Regions from separate parts of the Chryseobacterium fluminis genome, predicted to be linked through region 2. Evidence: riboswitches for the same ligand, from Rfam matches in the RefSeq annotation. Region 2 holds a riboswitch; each other region holds the start of a gene.

Region 1 (10,985 bases), 1.6 Mb from region 2:
ATCGATGTTTCATCTCCTGTTGCGGAAATTGTGGATAACAGTTCCCTACATCTCGATTTACAGGTTTTTGAGAAAGATTTACCTTCGGTAAAAGTCGGACAGAAAATTCATTTTACCCTCACGAACAACCCTGTGGAAGAATATGATGCCGAAGTCTACAGTATCGGAACCGCTTTCGAAAATCAAAGCAAGACCATCCCGGTTCACTGTAAGGTAAAAGGGAATAAAAACGGATTAATTGACGGAATGAATGCGACAGCTGTAGTCAGCTTAAACAACAGATTAATGCCTGCCGTTCCGAATACAGCTATTACCAGTGCCGACGGAAAAGATTATATTTTTCTTGTGACCGGACAAAAAACAGAGGGGCATAAAGATGAAAAATCTCAGGAAAAACACAGCGGAAAAACCGTTAACTTTGAGAGAGTGGAAGTAGTAAAAGGAACTTCAGAAATGGGGTATACGGCAATTACTCCGGTAAAGGCTATTCCGGAAGGAGCACAAATTGCAGTAAAAGGTGCATTTTTTATTAATGCAAAGTTGACGAATTCAGGAGAACACGAACATTAACAGATGATCATTATGAAAAAGGATATTGAAAATAAATTAATCGACAAAAATACAAAACCGACGAGCATGAGGATTCTGGTTTATGATTTCCTGAGCACTCAGAACGCAGCTTTATCGTTGTCTGAAATTGAAAATAATTTTGAAAATGCGGACCGTATCACCATTTACCGAACCCTGAAGACTTTTGAAGAAAAAGGAATAGTGCACAGCATTCAGGAAACTACAACTACAAAATATAAACTTTGCCACGATGGATGTGATGAAAATACCCATCAGGACCGGCATCTTCATTTTTACTGTAAAATCTGTAAACAGACCACCTGCAGAGAGGATATTTCCTTTCCCGAAAATGTTCAGACCAATTTCAGGATTGATGAAATCAGGCTCTTTGCGAAAGGCATCTGTGAAAATTGCCTGGAAAGTTTGCAATAGCATTGCATTGAGTTTAAACCTACATTTGATTAAATTATTGAGTTATGGAAGAATGTTGCAGTACAAAACCTGGAAAAGAGCACGATCACCATCATAAAGGCCACGACCACGACCATTCACACGATATGGGAGATCAGTCAACATTGAAGATGTTTCTTCCCGCGATCATCTCATTGGTGCTTCTGCTGACAGGAATTGCTTTAGATTACTATATAAAACCTGACTGGTTTACCGGCTGGGTTCGGTTGATCTGGTATTTAACCGCTTATATTCCGGTAGGATGGCCTGTTTTGAAGGAAGCTTATGAAAGCATCAGGAACGGCGATGTGTTCTCAGAATTTTTCCTGATGGGAATCGCTACAGTAGGAGCATTTTCTATAGGAGAATATCCTGAAGGAGTCGCCGTAATGCTTTTCTATTCCGTGGGTGAAGTTTTCCAGGCCATGGCCGTGACCAGGGCAAAAACGAATATCAAATCATTGCTCGACCAGCGTCCTGATGAGGTAACCGTTTTAAGAGAGGGAAAACCTATGACTGTAAAGGCAGAAAAGGTAATTATAGGGGAAATCATCCAGTTAAAATCAGGAGAAAAACTCGGTTTGGACGGGGAATTATTATCTGAGACAGCCTCATTCAATACCTCTGCTTTAACGGGTGAGAGTAAACCGGATACCAAAACAAAAGGAGAGTCTGTCCTGGCGGGAATGATCAATCTTAACACGGTAAGTCAGGTAAAAGTGACCAAAGCTTATCAAGACAGCAAGCTGAGTAAAATTTTAGAAATGGTTCAGAATGCGACCGCTCAAAAAGCACCGACGGAACTTTTTATCAGGAAATTTGCAAAAATTTATACGCCGATTGTTGTTTTTCTTGCCATTGGCATCACCTTTCTGCCTTATTTTTTCATTGATGGGTACCTGTTCAGGGATTGGTTGTACAGAGCGTTGGTATTTCTTGTCATTTCGTGTCCCTGCGCTTTGGTTATTTCCATTCCATTGGGGTATTTTGGCGGAATCGGAGCGGGAAGCCGAAACGGAATTTTATTCAAGGGAAGCAATTTCTTGGATATTTTGGCAAATGTTCAAAATGTCGTGATGGATAAAACCGGAACCATGACAGAAGGGGTTTTCAAAGTGCAGGAAGTGAATTTCATGAAAGAGTTTAACAAAGATGAAATTTTAAAATTGGTCAATGCCGTAGAAAGTAAAAGTTCACATCCCGTCGCCACCGCCATTCATGAATATGTAGGGGAAGTCGACCATTCTGTCCCTTTGGAAAATATCGAAGAACTGGCAGGATATGGTCTAAAAACAACGGTCAAAGGAAAAGAACTGCTGGTAGGGAATTTTAAATTGATGGACAAATTTGATATTCGTTATAACTTTAAGCCTGAAAATATGGTCTATACCTTAATTGCCGTGGCATATGATCAGAAGTTTGTAGGCTATCTTACCATTGCAGATTCAATTAAAGCGGATGCACAATTAACCGTTAATACATTAAAGTCACTGAAAGTAAACACCATCATGCTGAGTGGGGATAAAACTTCAGTCGTAAAACATGTTGCGGACACTCTAGGAATCGAAAAGGCGTATGGAGACCTGCTTCCTGAAGATAAAGTGAATAAGGTCAAAGAAATCAAATCTAAAAACCAAACCGTAGCATTCGTTGGAGATGGGGTGAATGACGCACCGGTTGTGGCTCTGAGTGATGTCGGAATAGCGATGGGCGGACTTGGAAGTGATGCTACCATCGAAACCGCAGATGTGGTCATCCAGGATGACAGGCCGGGTAAAATCCCGATGGCCATCAACATCGGAAAACAGACTAAAAAAATTGTCTGGCAGAATATCATTTTAGCTTTTGCCGTGAAGGCAGTGGTTCTTGCTTTAGGGGCGGGCGGCCTGGCAACCATGTGGGAAGCGGTCTTTGCCGATGTGGGAGTGGCTTTGCTGGCGATCCTGAATGCAGTGAGAATTCAGCGGATGAAATTCTGATGAGGTTGAAAGAGGGACTCTGTTACTATCAATAGGGAGGCCGTCTCACAACTCGTGAAAACGGCCTTTTATATGAAATTTTCCTGTATCCCTATACAAGCAGGGTTTTCGTTTAAACGATTCTCAACCCACATCATTTAGTTGTGATACACCTTCTTTTTGTTAGAATAAATACAATCCGGCTTTAGCTAAACGTAATCATCTCCCGCAGATTCCACAGATCATGCTGATGATTCCATTTATTCTCAATTAACAAATCATCCGTAAGGCAGATAGAATTAAATTAAAATGACTTTCATCATAATCGATTGGTAAAAACAATTTCAGCAGTATATTTGCAGAACAGAAGTACAGTTGAAATTTTTCATTACCATATTTGTTATTTTCACCATTGCATTACGTCCGGTACTGCCGCTCATTAACTATGCTGTGAATTACGGTTATATCGTGAAAAATCTTTGTGAAAACAGAAATATTCCCCAGTCGACCTGTAAAGGAAAATGCTATGTGGAAAAAGAACTGGCAAAAACAGAAAAGCAATCCAACAGCAATTCAAATGTAAAAATTGCGGGATTGGATGTTTTCGTTTCCAATGAAATCCTGTTTTTTTCAGATAAAAACCAATTGGATATTCCTGTAAAAAATCCGGTCCCGGATTATATTGATTTTAACACCTCAGAATATTTTTCCAGAATATTCCATCCTCCTTTAACTTAGTAGATTTAAACTAAATTTCCGGTTAAATGAATATCAATAAGCTTAGTGAATATTAACAACTTGGTGGATACTGAGTCAGGCAAAGCTTTGCGGCTTTCATTTAAAGGATCAATATTAAATTTAGTTTAAGAAACAATCTGTTTTTATTCAATACCATTATTAATTACCATTTAATAAAATGAAATCAAAAATTATTTTAACGGCATTATTGTCGGTTTCGCTGATGGCCTGTGCCCAGGAAACGCCTAAAGTAAAGCATAAAAAATCAGATACCTCTGCAAAATCAAAGGTCCAAAAACTGAAATTTGCGAACGCTGCCGATCCGATTTGTCATATGCCAACAGAACCCGGTATGAAAGATACGGCAGTCTATAAAAATAAAACGTACGGTTTTTGCAGTGCTTACTGTAAAGACGAATTCAAGAAAAATCCTGAGAAATATGCCCAAAAATAAAAAACCAGATAATTCCAGAAGCAAAATCATTGTCCCCATTGCGGTTATTGCATTGCTTTTCCTGGGAATAGGTATAGGGATGGGTTATTTTAAGAAAAGTCTGTATACCGTAATGAAAGTTCCGGATTTTGAGCTGACGGATCAGAATAACAAAAAGATCACCAGTAAACAGATGCTTGGGAAAGTATACCTCGTTGAGTTTTTCTTCAGCAGATGCCCCACGATTTGTCCCGTCATGAATACCAATATGAGGGCCATCGAGGACGAAATAAACGATCCTGATTTCGGAATTATCTCCATCAGTATCGATCCCGAAAACGATACCCCCCGATTATTAAAACAACATGCTGAAAGAATTGGGGCGAAATCTCCCAACTGGCATTTTTTAACGGGAGACAGAGCGTATATCGGAAATATTGCAGATCAGTTTAATATTTATGTAGGTGACAAAGAAGATGAAGGCGAAAGCCTGAACCACAGCGGTATGATTGCCCTTGTCGACAAGGACGGTAATATCCGCTGCCGGTACAATAAGGATAATATGCCGATTCTGTACTACTCAGGATTAAACTATGAGGATGCTGAAGGCAAAACCCCCAAGCTCACAGGTAAATATCATCCCGACCGGGAAATGTTAATCGAAGATATTAAGAAATTATTAAAATAAAATGCAGGAAGATGAAGAGAGAAGCTGGTTCTCATACCCGGAAAAAAGTCTTTCAATTCAGGATTCCTGCCCATATACAAACCACAAAAAACAAGACGTTATGAAGATTATGAAAGTAGCTGCTTTAAGTGCAGTATTGGCAGCGCAGTTTGCGTTGGCACAGTTTAAACAAAATCCTTTACCTTATGCCTATAATGCATTGGAAGGGAATATCGATGCGCAGACCATGGAAATTCACTATTCAAAACATGCAGCAGCCTATGTTGCCAACCTGAATAAAGCTATCGCAGGAACTCCACAGGAAAAGCAGACCCTGTTCCAGATCATGTCGAATGCTTCGAAGCTGCCGGCGGCTGTAAGAAACAACGCGGGAGGGCATTACAACCACGAATTATTCTGGACCGTTCTTACTCCTGAGAAAAATACAAAGCCCTCTGAAAAACTGACAAAAGCCATTAACGCCTCTTTTGGAAGTATGGATGCATTTAAGGAGAAAATGAGCAAAGCGGGAGCCGACCGGTTTGGTTCAGGCTGGGCATGGCTTTCGGTAGATAAAAGCGGAAAATTATTCGTTTCTTCCACACCTAACCAGGACAATCCTTTAATGGACGTGGTAGAAGAAAAAGGAACGCCTATCTTCGGGATCGATGTATGGGAACATGCCTATTATCTGAAATATCAGAATAAGAGAGCAGATTATTTAACGGCGATCTGGAACGTTACCAACTGGAAGGAGATCAGCAGAAGATACGAAGAAGCTACCAGCAAAAAATAATTCATGAACTTTATTTGCAGCATATTCCTCACCTTATTTGTGGTATTCAGGCCTCTGGTACCGCTGGTGGAATATGCTGTAAATTATGAGTATATTTCACAAGTGTTATGTATCAACAAAAACAATCCTGACCTTCATTGTAATGGAAAATGTTATGTCAGCAAAGAAATTGCAAAAACCCATGATACAGATCCTTCACCTGTAAATAAAACAAAAAATCCGGGACAGAAATTACTGGATGTTTATGTTCTGCCCGACAATACGGAAATTCAGGTTACAGAGAAATCCTTTCTCGCCGATTTTAAATTCACGTATAAAACAGATTATTCCTTTCTGTTTCTGAAAAATATTTTCCGGCCACCGGTTTTTTAGGATATTTTATCGTTAGGGCGATCCCCTCTCCCGGCTTTTCCAGCACCCGGGTCGGGCTGTCCGCTCATATCTTTTTCAGATTCTTCCTCTGTCAGAATCCAAAAAAGGATAACCGCTACCATCCCTATCGCGATGGGGGCACCTCATTATACATATCACTAAAAAATCAACAATGAAAATTTATAAATTTTTATCATTACTTTATATTGCCTTCACTTTTTTCGCTTTGACCTCTTGTCGTAATAGTGACAGGGAAGACTTCGCGAATGAAACTCCCGGAAATCTTCAGCTTAAATTTGAAAACGGATTCAATAATCTTGGAGATATTGTTCTGAATCAAACTACACAAACCTCTTCGCAGGGACAAAAACATCAGTTTTCTGCACTGAAATATGTGATCAGTAACATCAGTCTGATCGATGAAAAAGGAAATGAGTTCAAATACAATGAAAATAATCCCGATAAAGGTGCCTTCATCGTAGACCAGGCAGATGCCGTAGCCGGAATTATCTATCTCAATCTAAAAGAAATTCCGAAAAACAATTATAAAAAAATAAAATTCGGATTGGGCATCAGTCAGAACGCTTATCTCCTGGGGCACGACGGACAGGCCGAATTCTGGAATAAGGCTAAAGCCAAAGGAATGTCATGGTCCTGGGCGGCCGGTTACATTTTTGTAAAGCTGGAAGGGAAATACGGAACAAATTCTCCCGGTACGGAATTTATGAATCATACCGGAAATATGGGGAATGTTACAGCCAACGGAACACCGGACCTTTACAGGGAAATTACCTTAAATCTCCCGTCCACGGCAAGGGTGACCAGCAATATTACCCCTTCTATTCATATTCTTGCAGATTTTAATCAATATTTGAGTGGGGGAAATTTGCTGTTCCTAACCTCAGCAAACGACATGATGATGGGATCCGGCCAGCATTTGGTCAAGGTTACCGATAATCTGACAAAAATGTTTACCGTAGACCATGTACACAATGATTAAAATATATAAAACAGGAGTACTCCTGCTTTCTCTTTTAAATTTTGTGGCATGTTCAGAGGAGGTGATGGAGCCATTGGAAAAAGATGAGATCTACAACCTGTCCTTTCCGTCATACTTTCCGGAAATGACTTTCGATCAGTCAGGTAATCCCATAACCAAAAATGGGGTGGAACTGGGAAGAAAACTATTCTATGAAGGAAAACTTTCACGAAATAATACCATTTCATGTGGATTTTGTCATATTCAGGAAAATGCATTTACCCATCACGGACATACGGTCAGTCATGGAGTGGACGACAGGACCGGAATACGAAATGCGCCGGCGATCCAGAATATGGCTTTTCTAAAACGGTACATGTGGGATGGAGTTATTCACAATTTAAATGAACAGCCGGTCATTCCCATAACCAACGAAGATGAAATGGATAGTTCAATGCCCGAAGTAATTTCAAAGCTTAAGACAGATTCTAAGTATAAAAAATTATTCAGATCTGCATATGGAGACGAAAATATTACAGGCGAAAGAATACTGAAAGCATTATCACAATTTATGGCGACGATGATTTCTGCAGATGCTAAATATGACCGTGTAAAACAGGGAAAAGAAAATTTTACCTCAGAAGAAGCTCAGGGAATGGGTTTGTTTCAGCAGAAATGTGCCTCCTGTCACAGCGGACCCCTTTTTTCGGATGAAAGTTTCAGAAATACCGGGATGTATTACAATATGCAGTTCAAAGATGCCGGACGTTACCGCGTAACACTCGACCAAAGTGATTGGATGAAATTCCGGGTTCCAGGTCTGCGAAATGTGGAATATACGGCACCCTACATGCATGACGGAAGGTTCTATACGTTAAAAGCGGTGCTTGATTTTTACTCGGATAACGTTGAAGATAATCCTAATCTTGATTCTCAGCTAACGCAAAACGGACATGTCGGAATTGCGATGAATGCCCAGGAAAAACAATTCATTATTACCTTTTTGAAAACGTTGTCTGACAAGAACTTTATTAATGATCCAAAATTTGCGGAATAATTTATTGAACATGAAGAAGATATTTTTAATCATAAGCCTGACATTATTTCATGTAAGTCAGGCTGAAATTATCATTGACAGTCTCTATATTCCTGCGGTTTCTAATCCCATGCTTTTTGAGGATTGTGATGCCTGCGGATGTGCCGCAGGCAACGGGTCGTCCGGTTTTGAATCGTTACTCAATCCTCAGTTTATCGGGATTAAATATTTTGCCCAGCATTATAAGGCAAAAGAAAACCTATTTGTAAAAGATTTGACGCAGGACCAATATTTTAATACCATTCAGCTTTGGGGTAAAATTCCCTTGACGCAAAAACTGAGTATGTATGGAAGCCTGCCGTTTCATTTTCATGAAAAGCAGACCACGCAGGGAGATCTTACAATCCATGGAATCGGAGATCTGAACCTGATGGGAATTTATCAGCTCTTCAGTTCAAAAGATAATCTGCATCAGTTCAATGGAGGACTTGGGGTAAAAGTTCCGTTGGGAAAATTTGATGAAAAAGGCGTTTCGGGAGTCAATCCAAGTTTTCAGCTGGGAACAGGGAGTTGGGATTATCAGATGGTTTTGAATTATAAATTTCAAAAAAATAAACTGGCTCTTCTGGTGAATACAGATTATACCATAAAAACTGAAAACAAAAAGGATTACCGTTTCGGAAATCAATGGAACTATGCGACGACAGGATTTTATCAGATTCTGTCCGGTGACAAAACTCTTTTGTCCGGCAAAATAGGTTTGCAGGGAGAAGTTTACGATACAAACAGACAATTTGGCGAAGCATTGCCCAATACCGCAGGAAGTGCATTATACGGAAAGCTCGGATTTGAGGCTTCCTACGGAAAATTCAGTTTGGGAAGTGAGGTCATGCTTCCTGCATATTCCAATTTGGCAGGAGGAGATATTGAAGCAAGATCCCGATTTAGTATTTTCTTAAATTTTGGAATTTAGAAAGTGCTTTTGTTTCCCACAGATTACACAGATTTTTTTAATTATTAATTTAAAAAGCGAAAAATATACCTTATCATCTGTGAAAATCCGTGGAATCTGTGGGAAATTATAAAATTTATTTTTAAAGTATTTAATTGAAAATCATAGAATTAAATTAAATTTTTATTCTATGATTTATTTTCTATCTTTGCCGCAATCTGGTGAGCCGTAAAAAGCGCTTAAAAGGGAATCCGGTGAAAATCCGGAACAGACCCGCTGCTGTAAGCTCCACTAAACAAGTTTTTGAAGATGATATCCACTGTTATTTAATGGGAAGGATTTCAGAAACGGAGTAAGTCAGAAGACCTGCCAGAAGATTTAACGTTTGACGCTTTCGTGGAATAAAGCTTAGGACATCATTGATTTTGTGCAGTTTACAGCTGTGCTCAGTCGTTGTATTCTTATATCCATTGGCGTCATCATTATTCTAAATGAGCTAATGGTGACAACATTTTTTACATCTCAACTTCAGAAGGTTGTTTTCACAGTATTTGTGTTAACGGCTACCCTTATATTTTCACAATCGAAGAAAGATACGGTAAAGGAACAGACGATCATTCCTGTTCATATTAAAAAGAAAAATTTTAAAGAAATCCTTCCTGCACAGGTTTTATCGGGTGAACAGCTGGATCGATTGAATAGCCAGTCCGTTGCGGATGCCTTACGATATTTTGCCGGAATTCAGATCAAAGATTACGGTGGAATAGGAGGTTTGAAAACCATCAATATCCGAAGTATGGGAAGCCAGCATGTCGGTGTCTTTTACGACGGAATCCAAATCGGTAATGCACAAAACGGGATTGTGGATTTGGGAAGGTATTCGTTGGATGATCTTGAGGAAATTTCGTTGTATAACGGACAAAAGAGTGAAATTTTTCAACCTGCGAAAGATTTCGGTTCTTCGGGTTCTATTTACTTACAACCGAAAATTCCAAGTTTTAAAGGAAACAGAAAGACAAATTTGGTTGTTAAATTTAAGAATAGTTCGATTGATCTTTTTAATCCTTCTTTTCGTCTGGAACAGAAAATTTCTGATAAAATTTCAGCGAGCTTTAGTTCTGAATTTTTGCAGAGTGACGGAATTTACAAATTCAGGTATAAAAAGAAGTATCCTGACGGACAGGTTGCCAATGACACTATTGCTAAAAGATTTGATTCTGATATAAAATCGAAACGTTTTGAAACTTCGCTTAACGGAAAACTGAAAGACGGAGAATGGACGTTGAGAGGATACGGATATTTGTCTGATCGGGGAATTCCCGCAGCCATTGTAAACAATCGTTTCGGCAGTCGTGGACAGCGTTTGAGAGACGAGAATTATTTTGTTCAGGGAAGTTTAAGGAAAAAAATATTTCCAAAATTTGAAACTCAGCTTAAAGCAAAATTTGCTTACGATTATACTTTTTATTCAGACACTCTTTCTACGGAAACAGATTTTCCAGTTCGTAATATATATGTTCAGCGAGAGTTTTATGTTTCTTCTTCCAATGTTTATTCGATTACCAAAGATTGGGATGTAAGTGCGAGTGCAGATTTCCAGTTTAATAATCTGGATGCGAATTTGGTCAATTTTTCCTATCCTAAACGATATACTTCTTTGGTAGCTTTCGCAACGACGTATCAATTAGGAAGATTAAAATTCTTAGGAAGTGTTTTGGGAACTTTTGTTTCGGAAGAAGTAGAAAAGAATTCAAAATCACCCGACAAGAGAGAATGGACGCCTGCAGCTTTTCTGTCTTATAACCCTTTTTCAAACAAAAATCTTACGGTAAGAGCTTTTTATAAAAGAATTTTTAGGATGCCGACTTTTAATGATTTTTATTATACGGTTATTGGAAATACAGCCCTGAAACCCGAATTTACCAATCAATATAATCTGGGTTTGACTTATGAAAAACAATTTTCAGGAAGATTTTTAAAATTAATCTATGCTAAAGCGGATGGTTATTTCAATAAAGTTGAAAATAAAATCAT
Region 2 (10,985 bases):
CGATGTAGCAATGGAACAGTGTAATAATGTTTTAAGTGGTTTAACTGATAGACTGCTGTATTGTAAATTCTTTAAAAGTAATGACTGATTTTCAAAAATATATTCAGAGATATTTAGATTATATTCCGTCGGTAAACTGGCTGGAAGAATTAAGACGTTCAGGTGAAAAAACGGTAGCTGTTTACTCAGAACTTTCGGACGAACAGTCGCATTTTGCTTATGATGAAGGAAAATGGACCCTGAAAGAGCTGCTTTTACATCTGTCAGATACCGAGAGGGTTTTTCAGTACCGCATTTTAGCATTTGCCAGAGGTGACCAAAATGAACTGCCTGGCTTTGATGAAGAATCATACGCCAAAAATTCTTTTGCCAATACCCGAAGTTTGCAGTCATTGCTGGAGGAATACCGGTTAATCAGAAAATCGTCTCAGATTCTGCTGGATACCCTTGATCCGACTATTGTCAATAATACCGGAACTGCCAATGGTAACCGGATTTCTGTCGAAACCATCGGAAAACTGATTGTCGGGCATAATATCCATCATTTGAATATTATTGAGGAGAGGTATTTGGTGAAGCTGTAAATTTTTATAATTTTATAGTCATTGCGAGGGGCGAAGCGACGAAGCAATCTTTAGAATTATTAATATTTAAATTTACACAGATGAAGCCCGGTTTTGTTTATATCATGACCAATAAAAATAATACTGTCCTCTATACAGGTGTGACATCAAATCTGCCAAAAAGAGTTAAGGAGCATAAAGAGAAATTTCATGAACTGAGTTTTACTTCTAAATATAACTTAAATAAACTGGTTTATTGGGAATCTTTTCAGGAAATAGGAGATGCCATTTTTAGAGAAAAGCAAATTAAGGCGGGTTCCCGACTGAAAAAATTAAATTTGATAAACTCATTCAATGGGGAATGGGAAGATTTAGCAGAAGATATTGAGGAGATTATGAATCCTTTTTGAGATTGCTTCGTCGCTTCGCTCCTCGCAATGACATAAATATAATGGAAAATATAATTAACATACTAAAATCCGGAGGCACTATTTTGTATCCCACAGACACCATCTGGGGAATCGGTTGTGACGCTACCAATACAGAGGCGATCAATAAAATTTTTGAGATTAAAAAGCGTGAAAAGAACAAATCCATGATCATTCTGGTAGAGTCTGAAAAAAGGCTGCAGGATTTGGTGGATGTTCCGGAAATGGCCTGGGAAATTATTGATTTAAGCGAGAAGCCGGTCACGATTGTGTATGAAAATCCAAAAGGACTGCCGAAGGAATTACTAGCCGAAGATGGAAGTATAGGAATCCGTTTGGTGAAAACTGATTTCTGTAAAAAATTAATTACAAAACTTAATAAACCCTTAGTTTCCACTTCCGCCAACTTCAGTGGAGATAAAAGTCCGTTGAAATTTTCTGATATTTCACCGGAGATTATTGATCTTGTGGATTATGCGGTGGAAGAAGACCGCGAAATAGTTTCCAAGTACTCAGGATCATCAGTGATAAAAATCTGGAGTGATAACAGAATCAAAGTACTTCGCGAATAAAAGAAAAGATTTTAATTATCTTTGCAAAATAAGGAGCCATTAAGAAGTCGGGAATTCAGTTTGTATACTTAAAACCCGATTTCTTAGTGGTTTTACATTAGATATTGGTAAACAGTTAAAACAGGTAGTTTTAAATCTGATATCTAGCATTTAATATCTAACATCTATTTAAAAAATGTTCATCAACTTAAATCAAAATAAAAATCTAAAACTTTTCAAACTCATTTCTGAAGTTGCAGACAAAAATAAGCAGTCTGTTTATATTGTCGGGGGCTTTGTCCGGGATTTATTAATGAAAAGAAAAGCTTCTGCGGATATTGATTTTGTGACCGAACAGAGTGGGATTGAACTGGCTCAACAGGTAGGGCATGAAATTGATCCGAAAATGAAAGTTTCGGTGTTCAAAACCTACGGCACAGCAATGATCAAATATAAGGATCTGGAGCTTGAATTCGTAGGGGCAAGGAAGGAGAGTTATACCGAAAACAGCCGGAAGCCTGAAGTTGAAGGCGGAACTATCGAAGATGATCAGAAAAGGAGGGATTTTACGGTGAATGCAATGGCAATCTCCTTAAATAAAGGTAATTTCGGAGAATTAATCGATCCGTTTAACGGAATTGGAGACCTTGAGAATGCGGTCTTAAGAACCCCTTTGGAGCCTGCTCAAACCTATTCTGATGATCCGTTGAGAATGATGAGGGCGGTTCGTTTTGCATCAACATTAAATTTTACAGTAGAAGAAAAATCACTGGAAGCCATACAACAGGAAGCAGAGCGAATCAAAATTGTTTCTATGGAAAGAGTGATGGTGGAATTTAACAAAATCATGCTTTCTGCCAAACCTTCCGTAGGCCTACGGCTGATGGAACAGACGGGTTTAATGAAATTAATTATTCCGGAACTGATTGATCTGAAAGGGGTAGAAGAAGTAGAAGGACAAACCCATAAAGATAACTTTTATCATACGCTGGAAGTGGTTGATAATATCTCCGAAAATACAGATAATCTGTGGCTTCGCTGGTCTGCACTGCTTCACGATATCGGAAAAGCACCGACCAAAAAATTTGTAGAAGGAACAGGATGGACCTTCCACGGACATGAGTTTCTAGGTTCGAAAATGGTGAAAACATTATTTCAGAGACTGAAATTACCATTGGGACCGGATATGAAGTATGTCCAGAAAATGGTAAAGCTTTCATCCCGGCCTATAGCTTTAATTACCGATGATGCGTCTGACGCTGCGTTGAGAAGATTGTTGTTTGACGCAGGAGAAAATCTGGAAGATCTATTTACCCTTTGTAAAGCGGATATTACGACCAAAAATTCCAGGAAACAGGAGAAGTTTAAAAAGAATTTTGAATATGTTGCGGTAAAAATAAAGGAGGTGGAAGAAAAAGATCAGGTAAGAAACTTCCAGCCGCCCATTTCCGGAGAAGAAATCATGGAGATGTTTAATCTCAAACCAGGTCGTGAAATCGGAATTTTAAAGGAAAAAGTAAAAGAAGCGATTCTTGAAGGCGAGATTGGAAACGACAGTGAAGAGGCCCGCAATTTTGTGATTGCTGAGGCTGAAAAATTAGGATTAACACCCGCTTAAATAATTTTCGGGCTATTTGACTGTATCATTTTGTCGATTATTGTCATCTTGAATATCGTCATTTGGAAATATAATATCATTAAAAAACGTAATTGGATACTGTATCTGATTGCGTTTTCACTTTTTGGATGGGTTATTCCGTTTTTTGCGGTATACTTTGAAGTTCAAAAAGCGATAAAAGATCAGTCATTGGTTGATAATTTTACTCTTTTATCCGCTTATTTCAGATTTCCAATTTGGTGGTTCATGGTAACCTTCGAATTGACATTAAAGCTGTTTAAACTTTTCTATTATCACAAAGTAGATCTGAAAGATTTTAAACACTTAAATTAATTAAAGTAATATACTTTACGCAAAAGAAGTACACTGAAGTTTTTTGAAAATCTTTGATTTTCACCTGATGTGAACTTAATTTTTCGGTTTTTTTTAAAACTTTCTAAAGTGTACTTAAGTGTGAGACAGTAAGTACAACACACCGCTACCACACTGCTACCGCACGAATCCCTTCGTGTGGTTGCCTGTAGCAAACCACAAAGAAAATCCCAGATTTCTAAACACATAAGTTAATTTAAGTAATATACTTTGCGCAGAAGAAGTACACTGAAGTCTTGTTAAAAATCTTTTGATTTTCTTCTGAAGCACACTAATTCTGCATTATTTTTTTTCCTGAAATAGACCTCTAACGAAAGTTTCTGCCACTGGCAGCCAGTTTTCAGCCGTTTATAATGATCTGAATTATTTTTACCAAGTCAACTTAGTAGAAAATCCTCTTTTCCCTCTGCTTAGATGGTAAAATCCATTTTTCTATTTTATCTTTGCTATGAGTTCCAGATTGTTAGTCTTTTACATTGCAATCCAAAATTGCTAATTTTCTCGGAGCTCTATCTTCCTGAATAAGTTTAAACAACATCATTGTTAAAAACTTTGATAAGAAAATAAAGTCGGGCGGTTTCAAAGAAACCGCCCGACCAAACACACAGGATGAAAAATAAAATATTTTAATACCAGGTAGGTGTTATTTTTAGTTGATGTAGAATCCGTTTGCTCCTTTTCCGGCTGTAAATGAGGTAAGTAGAGATCCGGTTAGTGAATATACGCTGATTTTACTGTCCTGAGTAAATCCATTGGCATCAGAAGTGAAAATTCTTCCGTTGATTACATTAAATCCATATAACGCAGAATACTGGTCCACACTGTCAGGTACTGTAAAAAGTGGTGTTGTAGGAGCGGCTGTCGCATTCATGCTCATAGCGTACACATTTTTTCCTGCTGTGAAGTAGTATCTGTCACCGTAGATTTCAAGATTAGTTGCATTGGCAATTCCTGTTAAAGTCTTGGTATTCACGATGTTTCCTGAGCTTGAAATCTGATAGATATAAGAATCTGCAGTTCCCTGAGCAATCACATAAACGTTATTATTTACGGCAATGGTCTTCGTAATATCTCCGTTTGGAACAGTGATCGTAGACTGAAGCTCATTGGTGGAAGTGTTGATCAGACTGATCTTGTTTCCGAAACCGAATGAAGCATTCTGTACAAAGATATTCCCGCCGGCCTGTACAATTCTCTCCACATTATCAGTGAAAGAAATTTTCTTTACAAAAGCATTGTTGGCAGCATTGTAGATGCTTACGTATTTATCCCCACCGTATTTGTCATTCGTTACATACAGGAAATTATTGGCAAAAGCTGAATAACGGGGATTGTCGATCTGTTCAGTAATCTCACCGTATTTCTTAAAAGTATAACGGTCTACCACCTGGATTTTATTCGACCCGTTCATCACAAGATAAGCCGCACCTCCGTTAAATCCTACACTCTGTAAAACGCTTCCCAGACTGGTATTGTTATTAAGAGAGTAAATATTATCCTGCTTAGCACTGAAATCTCCGGAAATATACGTTATATCAGCATTCGGCGCAGGAAAAGCACCTTCATTGGAAATCAAATATCCGTTACCATAAAATAATTCCTGTGTAAACTCGCTTTCGCTGTTACAGGAGATGTTGAAAAGCAATGCGAATGCTGCTACCAGAGTTAAAAGTCTAGTTAATTTCATATTATTTAAATTTAAAAATTTATTGTTGCAAAAATACTGTAATTTCTTTTGGGCATAGAATAGAATGCCACGGTTTCATAAACCGTATCTGTTATATTATTCACTTTAAAACCAAGAGTGTATTTTTTTGAAAGAGTTCCGGAAATCCCTGCATTTAAAATAAAATAAGGATCCAGCGCATCACTTCTTTTTTCATCACTCGTGGTATAGGTAAGTCCGTTAAAAACGCCCTGGGCATATATTTTTAAAAAGCCATAGTGATAATCGATATTTCCGACAGCTTTATGAAGCGGAACATACATTCTCTGCATGCCGGTGTCTTTATCGATTGATTTTGAGTAAGTATAGCCGGCATTCAATATCAGTGCATGTTTTCCGAAGTTGTAATGATAGCTGAACTGAGATTCCACACCGTAAGATTCCGCTCTTCTTACATTAAAAGCCGACCAATAGCCATATGGAGTAGGAAGCCAACTGATAAGATCTTTAACGTACATATAATACGGGCTAACCACTAATTTAAAATTTCCGAATGTGAACTCATGATCCATATCCGCCTGGACAGAAGTTTCCGGCCGTAGATCCAGGTTCCCGCCGGGCTGCCAGTAGAGATCATTAAATGAGGGATATCTGAAATTCCGGGACATGTTGACCCCTACATGATACCATGCTAGGGCATCCCATTTTCCGGCAAAGGAATATAAGATAGGGGCGCTGATATCTTCCACAAAATCCTTCTTGATTCCTGCTTCAAAACGAAGATCCCGGGTTGGGAAATATCTTAACAAGCCGGCCAGGGAACCGATATTTCTGCTCACGTCCTTAATTCCGGATTCATAGCCTTCAGCTTTATTTACCTGAAATTCCCCGATCACATTGACATTGATCTTTGAGGTGATGAAATAATTGAGATCATTTTTAAAAATATAGTTTTTCCCTTCAGCACCACTGCTTTTAAGCTTATCAATATCTCCGAAATACTGGAAATTATCTTCTGTATACGCTGCTTTTAAACTATTTGAAAAATGAGATTTATTAATATCCCAGGATAATAAACTTCTTAACGTCTGCGCTTTATATTTGGTCTTGGAGTCATTCTTAAGAAAAATAGGGTAGTGCTGCGAAGCATCAAATAGCTGGCTCTGCCAGGATAGCGTCTGATGTTTGGTAATTTTATAAGACACTCCGGTATTAAATCCAGTATTGTAGTACCTTCCGTTTCTGTTGATGTAGCCTTCTTCCGTCACTTTAGATTCCGGAACCGCATACTCATTCTGGCTGATGGAATAGTTACCGGAAACCTTAAAACTGAACCGGTCATTACTGAAAGAAGCCTTTAAAAAATTGTTGTAGGTATCAAATGAAGCCACCTCAGAGAAAAGACTTCCGTGAAATCCTTTATTAAAATCCAGCGTATTGTTCAGATGAATACTTCCTCCGATAGCACCACTTCCGTAAATCACACTTCCGCCACCCGCTTTTACCTCCAACTGATCATATCCGAATAATGAAGTATTATTAACGTCTGCCTGACCTAAAAACGTAGAGTTGATATTAATCCCATTCCAGACAAAAGCAGTCTGCTGAGCCGTACTTCCTCTGAAAGAGGGTGATGACACCGCTCCCCGTCCGTTCTCTTTGATGTAAATAGAAGACTGATAGCGTAAGAGATCAGAAAGACTGGTAGAATTTTTCTCTATATCTTTTGGGGTGAGGGTATTTACTTTATGAAAAAGTTTAACCCTGCTCATCTGGCTGTCGAAAACATAAATGGTATCAACGGTTTTCTCCTGGGCACAAAGAAAACTTCCATACGATGAAAAAATAAGCAGTAAAGACCTTTTTATATCCATTATTTTCACTTTTCCTCCGAAAGCAATTTATTTAAGTTATCATTCTTTTTGGCAGGTCTCCTGACTTTCGCTATTCTACACCTTCCCGTTGACACAGTGGTTTACTGTAGAAAATTCTTTTTGCGATTTACAGTTGCGGGGACAGTTTGGGAGTTTCACCCAATTCCCTATTATTTCCAATATCCTGGAAACCAAAATTTTTGCAAAGATAAGTTTTTAACCCGAGTTGCAATATGTTTAATCAGTACTTCTTGATCAGACTTTAAGCCTATAAAAACGTTGCATCAAAATAAAACGGCAGCAGATCTTTGATAGAATGTACTTTTACCACCTCATCATTCATGCTGGAGAAATACAGATCAATATTTTCGTTCTGCTTGGTTTCATACTCTATCAGACTTTGCCTGCATGCTCCACAAGGAGGAATAGGCGGATTTTTTTCGTCAGATTCCTTGGGGCCGCCTACAATGAAGATCTTCTTTACTTTTACATCCGGAAAATTCGCTGCTACCCAGAATAAGGTTGTCCTTTCTGCACATAACCCTGAAGGATAGGCGGCATTTTCCTGATTGTTACCCGAATAGATTTCTCCGTTTTCAAGAAGGACAGAGCAGCCTACGAGAAAGTTGGAGTAAGGGGCATAAGCATTTTCGCGGGCCTGCTTTGCTCTATCGAATAATTTTTTTTCAACATCACTTAGTTCGCTGCTATTCTTAAAGTGTTCGTAACTGATTTGAGCTTCTTTTTTCATATATTGTGGATTAAAAAAGGGGCGTAAAAATACCTATTTTAAATAAGGTAGGCAATATTATTTTATGCTACAGGATTTTAACAAAAAATATTCAGTTAAAAAATGTTATATACTCCAATACAATTCAGAAATGTAGAGTTGAAAAACCGTTGGGTAATGTCTCCGATGTGTATGTATTCATGTGAAAACGGTCTGGCCAATGACTTCCATTTTGTTCATTACGGAAGCAGGTCTCAGGGCGGAACGGGTTTGCTTATTGTAGAAGCTACAGGCGTAGAACCCAAAGGCAGAATTACCAATCACTGTATGGGAATCTGGACAGATGAGCAGGCAGAGAAACTGCAGAAAATTGTCGAATTTGTACACCAGAATTCGGACAGTAAAATCGGAATCCAGCTGGCACACGCCGGAAGAAAAGGTTCGACGTGGAATAATATTCAGATTCCGGTTGAAGAAGGCTGGGAAACGGTGGCACCAAGCCCTATTCCTTACCATCCCACAGAAAGAATTCCGCATGCTCTTACGGCTGAAGAAATCAGAGCGCAGGTTCAGCATTTTAAAATGGCCGCCAGAAGGGCAGTTAAAGCAGGTTTTGATGTCATCGAAATCCACGGGGCACACGGATATCTGCTCCATCAGTTTTTATCACCGCTTTCCAACATCAGAACAGATGAATATGGCGGAAGCTTTGAAAACAGAATCAGGTTTTTATTAGAAGTCGTAGATGCTGTGAATGAAGAACTGAATGACAATGTAGCCCTGTTTGTAAGGATTTCGGGAACCGAGTATGCTGAAAACGGCTGGGATATCGAAAGCAGTGCAGAACTGGCTAAGATTTTAAAAAACCATCATGTAGATCTCGTAGATGTTTCAAGCGGAGGAAATATCCACGGTGTGAAAATTCCGGTTTTCGACGGATATCAGGTACCGCTGGCTTCACAGGTCAGAAACCAGGCAGAAGTAAAAACGGGAGCGGTTGGACTCATCAAAACGGCAGAGCAGGCAGAAGAAATCCTTCAGAAAGGAGAAGCCGATTTAATATTTATAGCAAGAGAAATTTTGAGAAATCCTTATATTGCGGTTCAGGGATCCTTTGAAACGAAGGAAGACTGTTTTTTCCCTCACCAGTATTTAAGAGCTAAAATTTAACTTCTCATCAATTTCTGACAGATCATGAAAATGGAAGACTTTATGCTGCCCTGTCCCATAAAAAAGACCTTTGGAATAGAATGTCTGGGATGCGGATCCCAAAGAGCAATCGTTATGGTTTTTCAGGGAAGGTTTACAGAAGCTTTTCATCTGTATCCCGCAGTATATACGCTTCTCTTATTCTTTTTTATATTGGGAATAAGCTTTATAGACAGGAAAAGGAAATATGGAAATCTTTTAGTTATTCTGATCATGATCAATATTGTTGTGATGATCGTCTCTTACGTCTGTAAACACGCTGTTCATTAATTTCAGAATTGCTATCGAAATACATTCTAAAGATCACGAAAGTGGTCTTTTTTTATGATGCCATAATCTGTTTAATTTTTTTTGGAGCTTTTTCCGGCTCTCCGCACTCGCTATTTTCCTGATTTCGGCGAGCCACAGGCTCGCCGAAATCAGGAAAATGAGCTCAGACAAATGCTGCGATCCGGGCTGGGATCATGATTTTCTTTTCAACATTTTGAAAAGCATTGGCAATAGTGGGGTTTCATTAAAAATCCGGGCGGGATTTTCTGTCACAGGTAAAACCAAAGGCAATGCTGATTACTTACATTCGTTGAAATTAAGAATAAATAAAAGCCCTTCATTCGAGTGAAAGAAGGGCTTTAACATTAATTTGGTACAATGTATTATTTTACAATAAACTTCAGCGCTGAACCATCCAGTTTCAATAGGTAGACGCCCTGTTCAAGGGGTTTCATTCTTATTGAATTTCTGCTGTTTTTAAAAGGCTGATCGATGGTCTGCATCACTTTCCCCTGAAGGTTGTAGATCTCCGCTTTTTTGATATGCTGAGTTTCTCCTTTTATAAAAATTTCATTACTGGCAACAGGATTCGGATACACCTGCAACTCTCTTTGATCCGGAATCAGTTCCGAAGAAAAGATCTGACTTTGTCTGGATGTCCCGGAATAACAGGTCCAGCTTACATTATCAACAGCCACCCTGTTGCCTGATGAGGTATTCTCCAAACTCACCACTACATTTCCGGAGATATTGATATTGCTTAGGGTTGTAGTGGTCACATTCGTATTGTAGGGAACCATTCCCACGGTTGTTCCGTTTACTTTCACGTTAAGCGTTCCGTTGCTTCCTGAAAATTTCAATTGAGTCGTAACGGTTAATGAACCAATTCCATTGGCAGAACTGCTGGAAGAGAGAGAACCGTTTCGTATGGTAATCGCTTTTGCGGAAATGGTCTGGTCTGTTCTTGCATCGGTCGCCGTCCAGCTGACTCCCCCGTTAGACCAGGTTCTTGTTACATACGAAGCGGCACTCGCTGCCGGAATGGTTTCAAAAGACTCATTAATACAGTTCGTTCCCGAACTTGGAGTTCCCGGATTGGGTGTCGTTCCCCCTGAACTTCCGCCCCAGATCTGGTTCACATAACCCGGGTTGTCAATAAATGGATTCCTGTTTCCCTGATAGGTATAAGAAGCATTGTTCCTGTTGATTTCAGCCTGAGAAACAGGGTCCTGGGCATGCCAGGCCAGAAGAACATTCAGTTCCCAGGTTTGCAGTCCCGGAAAAGCAGAACTTCCCAGCATATTTCCTGTCGAGAAAGAAGAAAGCTTACTTTGATAACGGGTTACAAAGTAAAAGATCATCCTTGCCACATCGCCTTTAAATTCATCTATCGGTTCAAATACAGTTCCTCCATATCCTGAAGAAGCCGAATTCCCCAGTTTAGAGCCGTTTTTAGAAGTGAAAGTTGCCGTTCCCACCTTTCCGAACGGATAATTAGATCTCATTCCGTTTACTTTTCCGTCGGTAGCCCTGATAAAATGAATATCTGAAACCATGGGTGATGACTCGTTGAAGAAGCTTTGCGGAACAATATGTTCACGGTTATAGCAGTTTCCTTCCACAGAATACGTTCCGCACTGGTTGGTCCCCGGGTTATATTTATAAGGATCGGTTCCGGACGGCTTTTCCGAATAAATATCCAGG
Region 3 (10,985 bases), 2.0 Mb from region 2:
CGTTGAAATATATTTCTTCTTACATTGGCATTACTCCACAGGCACTAAGCAGAATTCGCAGACGTATTTTTTAACCTAGGTTCATTGTTTTGCTTTGATGATCGAACGATCTTTGTAGAAAAAAAGATGAAACCCTTAATTGTTTTGCTTACTGTATTTACTGTTTGTGTATTGGTTGTGAAAATATTTCGTGGCACCTACGAGCTTGCCTTGTCAGGTCGAATAGCAATGTCTGCAATGTTGATATTTTCTGCAACTGGTCATTTTGTATTTACCAATGGAATGTCATTGATGCTTCCTGAGTTTATACCATTTAAAACAGAAACTGTTTATTTAACAGGAGTTGCAGAAATTATTTTTGCTATCGGACTTGCCAAGTTATAGGGTATTAACAGCTTGGTTACTCATCATCTTTCTATTATTAATACTTCCTGCCAATATAAATGCTTCAATAAAGCAAGTTGATTATCAAAAAGCCACATTCGATGGCAGTGGATTGTCTTATTTATGGTTTAGAATACCGTTGCAAATGCTTTTCATTATTTGTACCTATCTATCAGCAATCAGTAAATATTGAGGATCACCATTCGTGAAAGATCGAAATCATGGAATAAATAAAAATTAGAGAGAAGTTTCAAAAGAAGATCAGAATATTTCGGATATTCAGAAGCTTCCAGCATCTGCTCAATGCTTTTAGGAATGTGTATGAATCAGAACTTTCAATCAAATAATACATTGTCGATTACTGATAAACCAGTGATAACCAACCATCTCTAAGGCTAATAGCGCGAATGTAGTCCTAAAAGCCCAAATACTTAGAATAAAATTAAATCAAAGTGCTGTAAAATACAACCAATTCAGTGTGACACTTGCAGAAGATAAATTAAAAATGCCGGAAATCGAAAATGAGAACAAATACAAAACTTTTTAAGAAAAAGTTAGCCTCTATTTATAAGTATATCTAATGGGACGGAAAGAAAATTAGTTAGGCGAAAGATAGTTTGGCAAATATAGTACTTAATTTCTATAGTCCTACAATACTTCTTGACGCTGCTCACTCAACGCGTTCAAAGTTTTGGTTGGACAGAGTAAGTTAGCTTTCACAGGATAGCTGGTCAAGTTATTACAGAAGGCTTTAGAAGATGGTAGATTAATTTTAAGAGTTGTTGCTCAATATGATAATGTATTAGACAGTTCTCAACATGATGAAACACATTATAATTACTTAACAAGGATGCAGAAGCATATGGTAAACAGTTTTATCTACAAGGGAGAAGTACTGGATTTTTGACACTCTCTCTTCTTATGATATTAAGAAATTAATAATTCCTATGGCAAGTCTGACAGCCTATTTAATCTATACTGTAAATTTGAAACGTCATTTTTGTTATAAATTTCTGTCTGCGGTAAATAATTCAGATAATAAACTATGGTATCAATCTGTGTTCTTGAAAGTAAAATATTTATTTTAAGCATTTCTTCTTCAATATCGTTCAAAAATTCCACATGTCCCGAATCACTTTCCATGAGAGATTTTTTTGCATATTTTAATGCATCGCTAATAAGATTTTTTTCTTTTATATTAAAATTTATCATAACGAATTTTGGTGAAGATAAATCAAATAGATGTTTTTTTTTATGATTTGATGCATATTTCTGTAAAGATGAAATTTCTTGTAATATTTTATTTAAAGATGATATTAATATCAGCGAAACTTATTGGATTATTGATCAATTACATAGTATTACATTTTGCTGATTTTTTTGAAGTCTTTTTAAAAATACCGGAAATGTTTCTAAAGAATATTTGTGAGTTGGTACCAATAATGTTCAGCAATATCTTATCAGAGTTGATTGCAGGACTGAGATGAATTTCGTACTTGATTATTGATTCTGAAAATTTGATAGATAAAATAGCAAAGAAATATTGTTAAGAGTCTTGAATCATGCCATCAGTGTTTGGTAGTTCAACTTGATTCCTATTCTAATTACCAGCTGAGATAAAATATTTATTCTTAAATCTGGTATTGCTAAGATTGATTTATAAAAATATCAACAATATTGCCTAAGAAATATATAATTCCTGCTTGATCACTTAAAAAGTGGAAAAGCCCTTTTCCATTTTGTCACAGTGTTGCGACTAAGCTTAAATTTCAATGCTGTTTGAACGTTGGTCAAATTATGTAATTTTTGATATTTCAGGATTTTCAGTATATCATTTTTCATGTAGGACTTACGTTTTTGGTTTAAGCGCTCTTCCTGCGGTGATTGTTTTGGAAATAATAAGTTATGGAGTTCAATGGCATCCAAAATTGATAATTTTTCTTTCTTTAAAATATTTTGGCATAATACCATTTTTTCAGGAAACTTCTTATTTATCAGATCTGTATATAACTCTTTGTAATTAACTTCTTTAAATCCATATCTATTTATAATTTCTTGTTTTTTGCGATCCACTTATAAATGGTTGTTCTGGAAATGTTGTATTTTTCAGTGATTTCTGGAATCGTCATTTCTTTATTTTGAATTAATTCAAGTATAAACATTACGATTTCATTACTATACATATTTTTACGAAACTGAGGAAGTTTTGATTTACTTGTTCCACTCTGTCCATTATTTCTGGGAAATGAAGAATAAAGTAAAAGGTGTTGGGTGTACAAGCGAAAGAAATCATACTCCAAAAGTTTGCTCCATTTTAGTAGAACTTTTGCAGAAAGATCTTCCGATTCATACACTTGATAAATTTCCGTCTCGGTACAATTAATGAAATTACATATTCTATCTAAATCTATCTCTTTCTCAAGCGCTGCCTGCTTTATGAGACTGCCGATGTGTATCTCTTTTAAGTATTCGTCAATCATATTGAAATTCATTTTCTTAAAAATAGTAATAATAGCATTGAAGACTTCCGTTTTTTCAAACAGTTAACGAATATAAACAATTCTTTTCCTATTACAGCTCCTAAATACTTAATTTCCATAGGATAATTTTTTATTAGTTAAACTCTCTATTAGGAAGAAGTTTTTTAACTGTAGATTTTTCTCATAAGTAGCTTCCTTGTCTTTATTTTGGACTGCTCTCAGAGGGATTTTATGAACACTCTTTCTGTAAAAATTTTAAACAAACTCTCTATATAAAATTATCGCGGTTTACTTTATCAGGTATTTAGATAAAGTAATTAATTTATAATTACGCTTCTTCAAATTTTAACTATTTCTAATCCTATTTTTATTCCCGGGTATATTTCATTATCTATCGAATCAAAGTCCATTTCATTTTCCGTCATTTTGTCCAATTTCAGAGCACACTGCGAAAGTTTAAAAAGTTTTTCACTCCCTGCTGTACCTTTTAGTTTGTGAGGAATGATTTTCATTTATACAATATTTTTTTTTCAGTAGCTTTTTCTATATTTTTTGCCTTCACAAGTTTCTGGATAAGCAGATTGAGAAATACTTCTTAGAAATCGTCATCACTCCCAATCTGTTCGTGCAGCATATTCCATATCGATGTATTTTCCAACTTTATTTCTGCTTGCTCGTGAGCATAACCGGTATCGACATTTTTGTTATTAAACATTAACGCCAATATGTTTTTTAAGCATTTCCGTAAGATCTGTCTGCCTGAGAGGTTTTGGTAGGAAATCAGTCATGCCGGATTCCAGGCATTTTTCTTTTTCGCCCAATACATTTCCGGCAGTAACGCCTATGATGGGGGTAAGTTCGTATCCAGGCAGCATACGGATCTGTTGTGTTGCTTCTATACCGTTCATTACCGGCATCTGAACATCCATAAGAATAATAGAAAATTGTTTTTCACGGCACGCTCCCAAAGCTTCCAAGCCATTGACAGCTTCTGTTAATTGTGCATCGGAAGCAAGGGATTTCATCATTTTATTATTGAGAACCATATTTACCGGATTATCATCCACTAAAAGGACCTGAATTTCCTGAGCAAATGAGTAAGAATCCTTTTCAGACCGATGACGATTTAATTTTAATTCAGTATTTTGAGCTAATCTTCTCAGAATCTTATACAAATCATCGGATTTGATAGGTTTTAACAGCAAATGTGCATTTTCTTTTTCACGAATTGACGCAATGACATCTAAATCTTCCGAAGAAGAAGACAGTATCATAGTAGGAGGATTGACTTTTCGCTGGTCAAACAGCTCCCTGATTTTATTGATTGTTTCCAATCCGGACATTACCGGCATGTGATAATCCATCAGGATCACATCAAACAGCTCTCCTTTAAACAGAATCTCCAGAGCTTCCATTCCATTGGCAGCCAGTGTGCATTCTATATTCTTATAGGCAAGCATATGCTGGAGAATAATCCTGTTGTTTTCATTATCATCAACTACCAGAGCTTTCTTGGCAGTCATAAGATCATCATCCCTCAATTCAGAAATTTCGTAAGGAATCTCAATATCAAAGAAAAATACGGAACCTTTTTCCGGTGCGCTTGTCAGAGATAGATGGCTTCCCATATAAATGAGGATATTGTTTGAGATGGTTAGGCCAAGACCTGTTCCGCCATATCTTTTACTGATTGAACTGTTTTCCTGAGTAAAAGCATTAAAAATATCCTTCTGTTTTTCAACAGGAATACCTATTCCCGTATCTCTTACAGAGAAACGCAGGGAAATATTTTTCTCATCCATATGTAGCTTTTCCACTTTCAGTTCGATCTCCCCCTTTTCTGTAAATTTCACAGCATTACCCAGAAGGTTGATCAGGATTTGTTTTAATCTTGATTCATCAATAAGAATCGTTTTTGGAAGCCCCGGCTCAATATTCAGAAGAAGCTCAATATCTTTTTTCTGTGACTGATAGAGAATTGCATTAATAACCTGGTTCAGCATATCATAAAGGTCGCTTTTTTCAATCAGAAGCTCCATTTTTCCGGATTCTATTTTAGAAAAATCCAATATATCGCTAATGATGTTGAGCAGGTTCTCCCCAGATTCATTGATATATTTCAGATATTGCATCTGTATTTCATCCAGCGGAGTCCTAAGGAGTAGATCCGAAAACCCTATGACTCCATTCAAAGGAGTTCGAATTTCATGGCTCATATTGGCCAGAAACTCTGATTTTGCCTTGCTTGCCATATCTGCTGTTTCCTTAGCATTTTTCAATTCCTCATTTACATGTACGGCATTTGTAATATTCTGTGCAGAAATAATTACACCTCCTATTTCATCTTCTGTGAGGTACCATGGTCCAACTCTAAGGTCGTAATGTTGAATTTCTTCTTTACCTCTCACTTTCAAAGCAAAGTCTTCATTTATATATGTTTTTCCCAGAAGAGCATTATTATAAATCTCTTTTCTTTCTTCAGGAATATCAGGAGATATGATGAACAGATTATTTCCAATAAGATCCACATCATTCATATTGAATTCCTTTTTCCATTTGGTGCTTACAGAAACATACTCGAGATCTCTGTCAAACATGGCCAGTGGAATAGGCACGTCGGTTACAAAGGACTGCATCATGGCTTCCTTCCTGGTAACTTCCAGAAACATTTTTTTGAAGGCATCAATATCTTGGATGATACCGAAAACCCTTGTGCAGACCCCATCTTCAAATTCAGGAAACCCTTTCACCCTTACCCAGATCGTAACGCCGTCAGCACGCACAAGCCGGAGTTCTTCATCAAAAGAAATCCCTTCAGTTACGGCTCTATTGAAGAGATGTTTCATTCTGTCACCGCTTTCTTTTTTATAGAAATCGACTGTATTTTCAAAATCAGGCTGGAAATTATTTTTTATTTTATGGATGTCTCTGGTAGTCTGGGACCAGAAGAGGTTGCCAGTCTTCATGTTTGCTTCCCAGCCTCCAACCTGTGCTACGGAATTTGTCTGCTCCAGCATTTCTTTAGTATATACAAGATCTTTTTCTAATCTATGTATCCGAATAAGATCTGATTTCAATTTTATATAAAAGAAAACGATCACGGCAATGGCTGCAATGAAAGAGAAAATAATAAACAGAACGGTCCACATAGAAGATCTGTCTAGATCCTGATTTTTTACAGCAAGCTGAATTTCCCCATATTTTACAAATTCCTGAACCAGCATACGACATTTGTCCATATCGGCTTTATTATGTTCAAGTTCTTTTGGGGTCATTAATATGCCCTTTCTACGCTTCTCAATGAGCAAGACATCTCGGTCCATCATCATTTGAGAAGTATGCATAAGTTCGTTTAGAAGCTTGATTTGATTTTTATCTTTAAGATTCAACGAATTTATATTAGAAATAAACCTGGGATATCTTTTTGTACTTTTATTGAACGGCTCGAGAAAACTTTCCTGACCTGTAAGCTGAAATCCCCGGCTTGCGGTTTCAGCATCTAACAAAGTGTTAAAAACATCTTTTATTAAACTTATAGATTCTTTGCTGTTCAGAAGGCTTTCCCTATTATCCATCTGTTTCTGTAAGCTGATATAGGATGCTATAGAACCCGCAATTAGTAGTACTAAAGAAAGGACTACTCCCATCTGAAGATCTTTTATAGTTTTTTTCGGCATTGAAAATTAGTTTAATGATAGTAATCTCCTGGGAGTAGTTAACGTAACAATTTAATTGTGATATACATCAAATATAAGGAAATATTGAAGAAAACGTAATATTTAATTATTTTTTATATTATTTGATATTTTACCAGAAGAATCAAGTGATTAAATCCAATCTTTCTGTGAAATCTGTTTCTGAATTATATAACAGTTAAGTGAAAAAATCTCGGAAAGGATACCTGGTCATTAACTTTTATTTTTGATCTTTTGTACAGATTTATTCCAGACTGTTGAAGGAGTTTTTGTGAAGGCAGCGGTTTAGGGGTAGATGAGCTGATACCATTAGCAAGTAGATAATAAGTGTTTCGTAATGCAGGGAAGTGGGTGCATTCTACAAAGAGGTTATAGTTGTTGTCTAAAATTTTTGGAAGTACAGAACTCAGTGATCAATAATTTTATGTTTATCCTCCGTTGTCATGGTTCTGACAGACGTCCGTAGATATGATTCCGGATTGAAAAAGAATAAAAGGCAATATTTATGACAATACCGAATTGACAGTAATTGCTGTTACCGGCTTCGCTAAAGTGATGTCACAGTAGATTAGGGGGCAGCTATTACTCCTGTTACAGGATCTGCAAATATAGCCTCCAGCAATCCGAATTGGGGAAGCTGCCGTTATAATCTTGCTTTTTGCGAATTAAAAGCCAATATTAAACACATTTGTATAAATTCTACAGGAGCTATTCAGGCTGAATTGCTGGCAATTGACGTATTATCCGGATTCGGTGGGCATCATATAGATTTATGACGGCCTCCAATATCACTTTAATTGTTGCAGGAAGCACTTTACCTTAAAATCTTATGTGTGATATCTGAAAAATATTAGTTGAAAACAGAAATCTGGATTTTAAAAAAAATCTGATAAAACGAGAACTAGAGCATATTCCTTATAATGACATATAAAGACAGATACAGGCGTTATATCATAACGCCCGTATCAATGGTTTGTAATAAATTAATCAGTTATTTTCAAAAACAACAGCTGACTCTTTCGCTGCGGCCACCATTGAAATTAAAGCTTTTTTTGTTTCATCCCAATGCCTGGTTTTTAATCCACAATCAGGATTTACCCACAATTGATCAGCAGGAATTACACTTTTGGCCTTTTGTAAGAGTTCAATCATTTCTTCTTTTGATGGAATCCTTGGTGAATGAATATCATAAACCCCAGGACCAATCTCATTCGGATACTTGAAATCTGCAAAGGCATTGAGTAGCTCCATTTGTGACCGGGAACATTCTATAGTAATTACATCGGCATCCATATCAGCAATATTTTTAATAATATCGTTAAATTCTGAATAGCACATATGAGTATGGATCTGGGTGGTATCTTCAACTCCGCTCGATGAAATTTTGAAGGCCTCCACCGCCCATTTCAAATAGTTTTCCCAGTCATTTTTTCTTAGTGGTAAACCTTCACGAATTGCTGGTTCATCAATTTGAATGATTTTTATTCCTGCTTTTTCCAGGTCTGCAACTTCATCACGAATAGCCAAAGCAATCTGTTTACAGGTTTCAGAACGAGGTTGGTCATTACGGACAAAAGACCATTGTAGAATAGTTACTGGACCTGTCAACATTCCTTTGACCCACTTTTCTGTCTGGGACTGCGCATAGTGTGACCAATAAACTGTCATTGGATTCGGGCGTGATATATCTCCAAAAATAATAGGAGGTTTTACACAGCGGCTTCCATAGCTTTGTACCCACCCATTTTTGCTAAATAAAAATCCATCCATTTGTTCTCCAAAATATTCAACCATATCATTGCGTTCAAATTCTCCATGAACCAATACGTCAATTCCTATTTCCTCCTGCCAGCGGATCGTTCTTTGGGTTTCCTTTTTCAATAGGGCATCATATTGTTGTGCGGTAAGTTCTCCTTTTTTGAATTTGGCTCTCCAAGCTCTTACCTCTGTTGTCTGCGGAAATGAACCTATAGTGGTGGTAGGAAATAATGGTAGTTGTAAAACTTTCTGCTGTGCTGCTTTACGGAGTCTGAATGAATTTTTTCTTTTTGCATCTGTCTCTGTTACTGCATTTACCCTTTGCTTTACTACTTCATTATGAATTAAGGGAGACATTTTTCTGCTGGAAAGGGATTCTTTATTTTCTGCAAATTCCATCAGTGATTTATTGGTGGGATTTTCATTTGCCAATTCCTTTAATTTTACCACTTCGTCCACTTTTTGTTTAGCAAAAGCCAACCAATTTTTAATTTCGGGATTTAGATTGGTTTCAAAGTCCAAATCACAAGGGGAGTGAAGTAAAGAGCATGATGGCGCTATAAAAACTCTTTCGGAACCTAATTTTTCAATACACTTTTTGATGTAATACAGTGACTTTTCATAATCGCTTTTCCATATGTTTCTTCCATCGACAATTCCCAGTGAAAGGTCTAATGTTTCAGGAATTGTGTTTAATATTTCATCCAACTGCTTCGGGTTTCTAACTAAATCTACGTGCAGAACATTTACAGGAAGTGAAACAGCAAGAGAAAGATTATCTTTCAATCCGTCAAAATAAGTTGCAATAATGAATTTCAACTTCGGGAATTTCTTTCTGATTTCACCATAAACCCATTTGTATTTTTCTTTTGTTTTTTCAGTTAAATCCAAAACTAAAAACGGTTCGTCAAACTGAATACATTTAGCTTCCTGCTCCTGAAGTTTTTCCAAAATTTCTATATAAACAGGTAGAAGATTTTCTGCCAGATCCAGTTTATCAAATCCCGGCTCTTTTTCTTTACCTAAAAGAAGATAGGAAATTGGCCCTATAATCACTGGCTTAGCGATGATTCCTGCCTGTTTTGCATCAGCAAATTCATTGAATATCTTATTTGAATTTAGTCTGAATTTTTGATTTTTAATGAATTCCGGAACAATATAATGGTAATTCGTATCAAACCACTTTGTCATTTCCATGGCGGTGATATCCAGTCCTTCTTTTTGGTAACCTCTTGCCATTGCAAAGTAAAGGTCCAATTCCGTACTATTCTCCTTCATGATAACTTCGTGATAACGTATAGGAATAGCCCCAACCGTCAAAGTCATATCCAGAACATGATCATAATAAGAAAAATCGTTACATGGGATCAAATCAATTCCAGCTTCTTTTTGGATATTCCAGTTTTGATTACGGAGGTTGCTTCCGGTTTGAAGAAGTTCCTCTAGAAGAATTTTGCCTGACCAATACTGTTCACAGGCTTTTTTGAGTTCTCTTTTGCTGCCAATTCGCGGGTAGCCCAGAATGTGTGTTTGCATTTTTTGCTTTTTAAATTAAACTTAATTTTAAAGCTCTTTGAATGCTTCGTATTGCCTGCGAATATTAAATTTCCGGAAAAATAATGACATATGTAAATTGCACAACTCCGATCATAGAATTGTACTATAAAAATATATCATCTGTCTGACCAAAAACTTCAGATCGCGAAAGCATTGTCAATTTAGTAAAGGCAGGTCTCCTGACTTGTAACAATTTCTGTGATCCTTCCCGCTTTGGCAGTGGATATATAAAGACAGAAACTTCTGGTGTGTTACTTACAGTTGCGCGACAGCTCGTGATTTCCACACGATTCCCTATTAATTTACCTTAAGTAAAACCTTTTACCGTTTGATGAAGTATATAAAGAACTAACAACTTAAAATAATCGATAACATTGCTGTTGTTACTTAGATTATATTTTGGGACAAAAATAAATATAAAGAATAAAAATAGGGTAGTGTTTAACTAAATAGAAAAAAAATACTTTATATATTGTCACTATACAGAAATAATTACTGTATATTTGGATGGGTTTTACTTTTTAAAGAAAAATATACTGTGGAAAATATTGATGACAAAGATCTTAAGCTGCTTAAGCTGTTACAGAACAATGCTAAATTAACAGTTAAAGAGCTCGCGAGAGAAATCAGTCTTTCCTTATCTCCTGCTTTTGAGAGAGTAAAAAGGCTGGAAAATGAAGGATATATAAAGAAATATGCTGCTATTCTCAATGCTGAGAAGCTTAACCGTGGTTTTACGGTTCTTTGTCAAATCAAATTAAAAATTCATGATAAATCTGTTGGAAATGATTTTGTAAAGCAAATTTTGAAAATTGATGAAATAGTAGAATGCTACAATATTTCGGGTGATTATGACTTCTTTTTAAAAGTGCAGGCTAAAGATATGAAACACTATCAGGACTTTGTATTCAATACATTAGGTTGTGTAGATGCTATTGGAAGTACACACAGTACATTTGTTATGGCCGAAGTGAAAAATTCACATGGTCTGAATATGTGATATCTTCAGGTAGTAATATATTGAAACAAGTTTCAAAGAATGATCAAAAAATAGATTTGGATTGTTGATTTGCTAAACGCGGCTTTTTAAGTTTCACTCGGTATATCGGCA

Evidence for each region. A riboswitch is a leader RNA that binds a small molecule or an ion and turns the genes downstream of it on or off. The one in region 2 is predicted to bind cobalamin.
Region 1: another riboswitch for cobalamin. It lies ahead of ODZ84_RS16000 (TonB-dependent receptor plug domain-containing protein); the one in region 2 lies ahead of ODZ84_RS08405 (TonB-dependent receptor plug domain-containing protein).
Region 3: another riboswitch for cobalamin. It lies ahead of metE (5-methyltetrahydropteroyltriglutamate--homocysteine S-methyltransferase); the one in region 2 lies ahead of ODZ84_RS08405 (TonB-dependent receptor plug domain-containing protein).

Annotation. Positions count from the first base shown of each region.
Region 1 is NZ_CP111121.1:3,491,802-3,502,786, forward strand. Features, by position in the region: gene ODZ84_RS15945 (efflux RND transporter periplasmic adaptor subunit) at 1-570, shown strand, start outside; gene ODZ84_RS15950 (Fur family transcriptional regulator) at 583-1,002, shown strand; gene ODZ84_RS15955 (heavy metal translocating P-type ATPase) at 1,047-2,999, shown strand; gene ODZ84_RS15960 (hypothetical protein) at 3,354-3,716, shown strand; gene ODZ84_RS15965 (YHS domain-containing protein) at 3,895-4,170, shown strand; gene ODZ84_RS15970 (SCO family protein) at 4,157-4,837, shown strand; gene ODZ84_RS15975 (superoxide dismutase) at 4,947-5,612, shown strand; gene ODZ84_RS15980 (hypothetical protein) at 5,616-5,984, shown strand; gene ODZ84_RS15985 (MbnP family protein) at 6,157-6,984, shown strand; gene ODZ84_RS15990 (cytochrome-c peroxidase) at 6,977-8,020, shown strand; gene ODZ84_RS15995 (transporter) at 8,031-8,972, shown strand; cobalamin riboswitch at 9,154-9,339, shown strand; gene ODZ84_RS16000 (TonB-dependent receptor plug domain-containing protein) at 9,451-10,985, shown strand, end outside.
Region 2 is NZ_CP111121.1:1,888,887-1,899,871, reverse strand. Features, by position in the region: gene ODZ84_RS08430 (DinB family protein) at 81-584, shown strand; gene ODZ84_RS08425 (GIY-YIG nuclease family protein) at 665-973, shown strand; gene ODZ84_RS08420 (L-threonylcarbamoyladenylate synthase) at 1,015-1,563, shown strand; gene ODZ84_RS08415 (CCA tRNA nucleotidyltransferase) at 1,739-3,160, shown strand; gene ODZ84_RS08410 (YncE family protein) at 4,182-5,219, opposite strand; gene ODZ84_RS08405 (TonB-dependent receptor plug domain-containing protein) at 5,231-7,072, opposite strand; cobalamin riboswitch at 7,106-7,283, opposite strand; gene ODZ84_RS08400 (cytidine deaminase) at 7,341-7,823, opposite strand; gene ODZ84_RS08395 (NADH:flavin oxidoreductase/NADH oxidase) at 7,926-8,972, shown strand; gene ODZ84_RS08390 (DUF2752 domain-containing protein) at 8,997-9,281, shown strand; gene ODZ84_RS08385 (endonuclease) at 9,665-10,985, opposite strand, start outside.
Region 3 is NZ_CP111121.1:4,997,468-5,008,452, forward strand. Features, by position in the region: gene ODZ84_RS22745 (Crp/Fnr family transcriptional regulator) at 1-74, shown strand, start outside; gene ODZ84_RS23335 (DoxX family protein) at 127-384, shown strand; gene ODZ84_RS22755 (hypothetical protein) at 1,330-1,596, opposite strand; gene ODZ84_RS22760 (helix-turn-helix domain-containing protein) at 2,092-2,457, opposite strand; gene ODZ84_RS22765 (helix-turn-helix transcriptional regulator) at 2,430-2,864, opposite strand; gene ODZ84_RS22770 (hypothetical protein) at 3,203-3,376, opposite strand; gene ODZ84_RS22775 (response regulator) at 3,572-6,541, opposite strand; gene metE (5-methyltetrahydropteroyltriglutamate--homocysteine S-methyltransferase) at 7,547-9,853, opposite strand; cobalamin riboswitch at 10,027-10,211, opposite strand; gene ODZ84_RS22785 (Lrp/AsnC family transcriptional regulator) at 10,413-10,874, shown strand.